Regions from separate parts of the Paenibacillus sp. FSL K6-1330 genome, predicted to be linked through region 2. Evidence: a T-box and tRNA genes for the amino acid it is inferred to sense, from the RefSeq annotation. Region 2 holds a T-box; the other holds one or more tRNA genes.
The links. The T-box of region 2 lies ahead of pheS (phenylalanine--tRNA ligase subunit alpha). A T-box ahead of a tRNA ligase gene usually reads a tRNA of that ligase, here a tRNA-Phe.
Positions count from the first base shown of each region.

Region 1: it encodes a tRNA-Phe, which carries the amino acid that the T-box ahead of pheS (phenylalanine--tRNA ligase subunit alpha) is inferred to sense. The anticodon was not compared.

Region 1 covers NZ_CP150269.1:6,374,103-6,377,351, forward strand. The annotation lists tRNA gene NYE54_RS29175 (tRNA-Leu) at 242-321, opposite strand; tRNA gene NYE54_RS29180 (tRNA-Arg) at 330-406, opposite strand; tRNA gene NYE54_RS29185 (tRNA-Cys) at 419-492, opposite strand; tRNA gene NYE54_RS29190 (tRNA-Gly) at 504-578, opposite strand; tRNA gene NYE54_RS29195 (tRNA-Gln) at 594-668, opposite strand; tRNA gene NYE54_RS29200 (tRNA-His) at 687-762, opposite strand; tRNA gene NYE54_RS29205 (tRNA-His) at 808-880, opposite strand; tRNA gene NYE54_RS29210 (tRNA-Trp) at 903-976, opposite strand; tRNA gene NYE54_RS29215 (tRNA-Tyr) at 983-1,067, opposite strand; tRNA gene NYE54_RS29220 (tRNA-Thr) at 1,072-1,147, opposite strand; tRNA gene NYE54_RS29225 (tRNA-Phe) at 1,170-1,245, opposite strand; tRNA gene NYE54_RS29230 (tRNA-Asp) at 1,315-1,391, opposite strand; tRNA gene NYE54_RS29235 (tRNA-Met) at 1,422-1,498, opposite strand; tRNA gene NYE54_RS29240 (tRNA-Val) at 1,586-1,661, opposite strand; tRNA gene NYE54_RS29245 (tRNA-Glu) at 1,838-1,912, opposite strand; tRNA gene NYE54_RS29250 (tRNA-Ser) at 1,929-2,020, opposite strand; tRNA gene NYE54_RS29255 (tRNA-Asn) at 2,026-2,101, opposite strand; rRNA gene NYE54_RS29260 (23S ribosomal RNA) at 2,176-3,249, opposite strand, start outside.
Region 2 covers NZ_CP150269.1:5,936,491-5,939,739, forward strand. The annotation lists gene pheT (phenylalanine--tRNA ligase subunit beta) at 1-871, opposite strand, end outside; gene pheS (phenylalanine--tRNA ligase subunit alpha) at 901-1,935, opposite strand; T-box leader at 2,002-2,277, opposite strand; gene abc-f (ABC-F type ribosomal protection protein) at 2,386-3,249, opposite strand, start outside.

The DNA of each region.
Region 1 (3,249 bases), 440 kb from region 2:
CCATAGTAAAGGAAGTGGGATTGATCTAAGGAGGTTGCATCTCAGAAGTTTGCATAGGATTAAGGTGTATTGCTTGCGAGTTATAAAATGAAGTGACATAACACTTAAGCTCATCAAGATTAGCCTTTTATCATGAAGAGTAACGGATCTTCAGCTTAGCTGCTACCGAGAAACGAATATCGATGTAAATGCAACGAAAAAAGGAATGCAGACGTTTATAGTCTACATTCCTTTTGGATGATGCCGGTGAAGGGACTCGAACCCCCACGGTTTCCCTCACGATTTTGAGTCGCGCGCGTCTGCCAATTCCGCCACACCGGCTTACTTTATGGCGTGCCCTAAGAGATTCGAACTCCTGACCTTTTGATTCGTAGTCAAACGCTCTATCCAGCTGAGCTAAGGGCACATAGTTTTGTTATGGAGGCGCCACCCAGATTCGAACTGGGGATAAAGCTTTTGCAGAGCTGTGCCTTACCACTTGGCTATGGCGCCAGAAATAAAAATGGAGCGGACGACGGGAATCGAACCCGCGACCCTCGCCTTGGCAAGGCGATGCTCTACCGCTGAGCCACGTCCGCAAACATAAAAATCAATGGCTGGGGATATAGGATTCGAACCTATGCATGACGGAGTCAAAGTCCGTTGCCTTACCGCTTGGCTAATCCCCAACATTTTTAAAAAAACTATGGGGCGACCGATGGGTCTCGAACCCACGAATGCCGGAACCACAATCCGGTGCGTTAACCCCTTCGCCACGATCGCCATAATGTAATAGTTTTTTTAGAGAATAATCATAATGAAATAATGGGCGACCGATGGGTCTCGAACCCACGAATGCCGGAACCACAATCCGGTGCGTTAACCCCTTCGCCACGATCGCCAAGTTCATTATAAATATTCAATGGCAGGGGCAGCAGGAATTGAACCCACACCAACGGTTTTGGAGACCGTTGTTCTACCTTTAAACTATGCCCCTAAAAACTGGTGGAGGATGATGGATTCGAACCACCGAACTCGAAGAGAGCAGATTTACAGTCTGCCGTGTTTAGCCACTTCACTAATCCTCCAGAATGGTGCCGGCGAGAGGACTTGAACCCCCAACCTACTGATTACAAGTCAGTTGCTCTACCAATTGAGCTACACCGGCATATAAAGTTATAAAACGTACATGGTGGCTCGGGACGGAATCGAACCGCCGACACGAGGATTTTCAGTCCTCTGCTCTACCGACTGAGCTACCGAGCCTTAAAGCTCTTCGCGAACTTTGACGGAACCCAATATCGGATACTCATCTCATCCCAAAGTTATAAATAATGGCGGAACTGACGGGATTCGAACCCGCGATCTCCTGCGTGACAGGCAGGCATGTTAGGCCTCTACACCACAGTTCCATGAGGCATTATCGCTATCGCGATATAAATTGGTTGCGGGGGCAGGATTTGAACCTACGACCTTCGGGTTATGAGCCCGACGAGCTACCGAACTGCTCCACCCCGCGTCATTAAAAGGGTTGCTTGTATGGGGTCCCCGAATAGTAATCGGAATTACTTGCGAAGCATGAGCTTCACTTTTTGGGGATAAATCATGGTGGAGGCTGAGGGGATCGAACCCCCGACCCTCTGCTTGTAAGGCAGATGCTCTCCCAGCTGAGCTAAGCCTCCGTAACAAAGCGACTTTAATCATACCAAAATCTGATATAAGAAGCAAGTGTTTTTCAAAAGAAAGTGGTGACCCGTAGGGGATACTCTCACTTCGTTCTAGACTGCGAAGCCTATACTACCGAAGTTAAGCTCCGACGAACCGACGGGATTCTCATCCCCTGATGCAATAAAGAAAGTGGTGACCCGTAGGGGATTCGAACCCCTGTTACCTCCGTGAAAGGGAGGTGTCTTAACCCCTTGACCAACGGGCCTTGCTTGAAATAATAGTGGCGGAGAGAGAGGGATTCGAACCCTCGAGACGCTTTTGGCGCCTACACGATTTCCAATCGTGCTCCTTCGGCCAACTCGGACACCTCTCCATAAATGGCTCCCCGAACAGGACTCGAACCTGTGACAACTCGATTAACAGTCGAGTGCTCTACCAACTGAGCTATCAGGGAACAATATTTAATTCAAGTGATTGATCACCTGAAAACTAGATACGAAACGAATTTGCAGCACATTGAAATAGTTTTTGGATAAGCCCTCGACCGATTAGTATTGGTCAGCTCCATGCATTGCTGCACTTCCACCTCCAACCTATCTACCTCGTGGTCTTCAAGGGGTCTTACGAATTGGGAAATCTCATCTTGAGGGGGGCTTCACGCTTAGATGCTTTCAGCGCTTATCCCTTCCGTACGTAGCTACCCAGCCATGCTCCTGGCGGAACAACTGGTGCACCAGCGGTACGTCCATCCCGGTCCTCTCGTACTAAGGACAGCTCCTCTCAAATTTCCTACGCCCACGACAGATAGGGACCGAACTGTCTCACGACGTTCTGAACCCAGCTCGCGTACCGCTTTAATGGGCGAACAGCCCAACCCTTGGGACCTACTTCAGCCCCAGGATGCGATGAGCCGACATCGAGGTGCCAAACCTCCCCGTCGATGTGGACTCTTGGGGGAGATAAGCCTGTTATCCCCAGGGTAGCTTTTATCCGTTGAGCGATGGCCCTTCCATGCGGTACCACCGGATCACTAAGCCCGACTTTCGTCCCTGCTCGACTTGTAGGTCTCGCAGTCAAGCTCCCTTATGCCTTTGCACTCTTCGAATGATTTCCAACCATTCTGAGGGAACCTTGGGGCGCCTCCGTTACTCTTTAGGAGGCGACCGCCCCAGTCAAACTGCCCGCCTGACACTGTCCCCGTACCGGATTACGGTACCAGGTTAGAACCTAGATACGATCAGGGTGGTATCCCAACGTCGCCTCCACACAAGCTGGCGCTCATGCTTCAAAGGCTCCCACCTATCCTGTACAGATCGTACCCAAATCCAATATCAAGCTGCAGTAAAGCTCCATGGGGTCTTTCCGTCTTGTCGCGGGTAACCTGCATCTTCACAGGTATTAAAATTTCACCGGATCTCTCGTTGAGACAGCGCCCAAGTCGTTACGCCATTCGTGCGGGTCAGAATTTACCTGACAAGGAATTTCGCTACCTTAGGACCGTTATAGTTACGGCCGCCGTTTACTGGGGCTTCGGTTCACAGCTTCGGGATTACTCCCTAACCGCTCCCCTTAACCTTCCAGCACCGGGCAGGCGTCAGCCCG
Region 2 (3,249 bases):
TACGCACATGGACCGCGCCATCCTTCAGCTGATCTGCATCAAAAGCATGCAGCGGCTGGCCATATTCCAGCATCACATAGTTCGTAATATCCACGATATTACTGATCGGGCGCACGCCCGCTGCCATCAACCGATTCTGCATCCACAGCGGAGAAGGACCGATCTTAACTCCGGTAATATAACGTGCCGCGTAATGGCTGCACTGCTCGTCAGCCCCGATCGTAACCGAGATATGATCGGCTGCTGCATCTTGAACCTCCAGAATTTCCTTCTCCGGGTTCGGAAGACTCAGCTCGCGCCCCAGAATGGCGCTCACTTCGTAAGCTGCTCCCAGCATGCTGAGACAGTCAGAGCGGTTCGGCGTCAGATCCAGCTCCAAAATTTCATCGTTCAGACCCAGCACATCTTCAATTGGTTTACCGATCTCCGTCTCAGCCGGAAGTACCAGAATCCCTTCCTGCAGCTCTTTAGGCAGCAGTTTGTCATTCATGCCCAGTTCCTTCGCCGAGCAGATCATGCCTTGGGAGAGCACGCCGCGCAGCTTGGCCTTCTTGATATCCATACCGCCAGGCAGCTTCGCGCCAACAAGCGCCACCGGCACCTTCTGGCCAGCATCTACATTTTTGGCTCCGCACACGATCTGGAGATCTTCCTCCTGACCCGCATCCACGATACATACATTCAGCTTGTCTGCGTCAGGATGCTTCTCTTTACTCTTGACGTAGCCTACGACCACTTTGTTAATGCCTTGATTCCGTTTCTCGATCACATCGATTTCAATACCAGCCGAAGTAATACGGCTTGCCAAATCCTCTGAGGTTACGCCTTGGAGCGAAATATAATCGGACAACCAATCGGTTGAAACTCTCATTGTCTATTCACTTCCCTTTATCGTTAAAATTAGATCCGCGTGAATTGATTCAAGAATGCTGTATCGTTGTTGAAGAAGTGACGGATGTCATCCACGCCGTATTTCAGCATCGCAATCCGCTCAACCCCCATACCGAAAGCAAAACCGCTGTACTTCTCAGGGTCATAACCGCCCATTTCAAGCACCTTCGGATGAACCATGCCGCAGCCTAAAATCTCAAGCCAGCCTGTTTGCTTGCATACGCGGCAGCCACTGCCGCCGCATCTTACACAGGATACGTCCACTTCCGCGCTCGGCTCCGTGAACGGGAAGAAGCTTGGACGCAGACGGATCTGCGTGTCATCGCCGAACATCTCCTGCACGAATTGCAGCAGCGTCCCTTTCAGATCACTCATGCGAATGTTCTCGCCGATGACCAGGCCCTCGATTTGATGGAACTGGAACGAATGCGTCGCATCATCGTCGTCCCGGCGGAATACACGGCCCGGGCAGATGATTTTGACAGGCGCTTTCCCATTCATCGACAGCATCGTCCGGGCTTGCACCGGGGATGTCTGAGTACGCATTAGCAGATCTTCCGTCAAATAGAAGGAATCCTGCATGTCGCGTGCCGGGTGATTCTTCGGCAGATTCAGCGCTTCGAAGTTGAAGTAGTCCGTTTCCACCTCAGGGCCTTCCGCTACCTGATAACCCATCCCGATGAAAATATCCTCGATATCCTGGATCACCTTGCTCAAAGGATGGACCGCGCCTTGGCTGAGCTTGCGGCCCGGAAGAGTTACGTCCACCTTCTCTGCACGCAGGCGCTCTTCGGTTTCCTGCTGCAGGAACGCTTCCTGCTTGCCGGAGATGACTTCCTCGATCGCGCCCCGAACGTCATTGGCCACCTGGCCGATAACGGGACGCTCTTCTGCACTCAGCGCTCCCATTCCGCGCAGGATTTCCGTCAAGGCACCTTTTTTGCCAAGGTATTTCACCCGCAAATCATTCAGCTGCTGCGGATCGGTAACATCCTGCAATTGCGCCAATGCTTCCTGCTTTAATGCTTCTAATTTTTCCTTCATAGCTATTCGCACACCCCTTTGTAAACTCCATCATCGTACTGAAAACAAAAAAGGCCTCTCCTCCCAAAAAGGGACGAAGAGACCGTGGTACCACCCTTGTTAACATGCATCATACCCTAACCAAGGCGGTAAAAAACCTTAGGCCCGAGTATGCCTCACCATGCTCACTTGACCGACGTAACGAATCGGACCCGTTATCCCCTACTGACCGGCACCATGCCGTGTTCAAGGAACTGCTCCGGAGCGAACTTCACTAGCCTGTTTCTATAGGGACACTCTCAATCCACGGCATCCCTTCCCTGTAAAGAGGCACTAGCTACTTTTCTCCATCCACGCATTTATTACATATGCAAATATATAGGGTTTATTATATGCAACCTTTCGGGATATGGCAAGTTTCATTTCCCCATTTTAACCCCATCTCACTGATTTTAATCGTGATCCCTGATCTTATTCCGACTGAAGCCTGGTCAGCTCTGCCCGGAGCTCCCTGATCTCGGCAAGCCAGCTCGCCTCGTCCCCGGCTTCAAAATCTTCGGCTGATAAGCCCAGTAATTCCTGAATCCGATATTCGAGCTCCATTCGCCGATTGTCCTTCTCCGTATTCCCCCTGATCACACCGGTCCGCGAGGCCTGTTCCTCCTCCTCATCCACACTTCCCTCAAACCAAACCGGAGCTCCCCCAGGCTTCAGCGTGAGCAGCCGGTTCGCGATTTTGCGCACCAGATACCGGTCATGGGATACGAGCGCAATCGCACCCGGAAAGCTCACAAGCACTTGTTCAATCACCTCGCGGGTATCCACATCCAGGTAATTCGAGGGTTCATCCAACACGAGCAGATGCGCCCCGCTGAAATACAGCTTGAGAAAAGCCGTTCTGCACTTCTCCCCCATGCTCAGCTGCCCCATCTTCTTAAACACATCGTCCCGCCTGAAGAGGAACGAGCCCAGCAAGGTACGCGCACGGCTCTCCGTCATTCCCGGAATGACGAGCAGACTGTCCAGCAGCGTGGTCTCGGGTTCCAGCCCCTCAAGTTCCTGTGAGAAATAACCGATCTTAACGGAAGGATTTCGGGTAATTCGGCCCTCCTGCGGTTCGATTTCGCCCAGCAGCAGCTTGAGCAGTGTCGTTTTCCCGCTCCCGTTAGGGCCTCTTACGGCCAACCGGTCGCCGCGGTTCAGATAGAAGGTGAGCTTATTAAAAAGCGGTTGATCTTCGTAACCAAAACAGATGTCCTTCACTTGGATAAGGGTACGGCCGCCGAAAGCTTCCCCTTCCAGCTCCATGTTCAGCTTAGGACCGCTTCGCGGTTT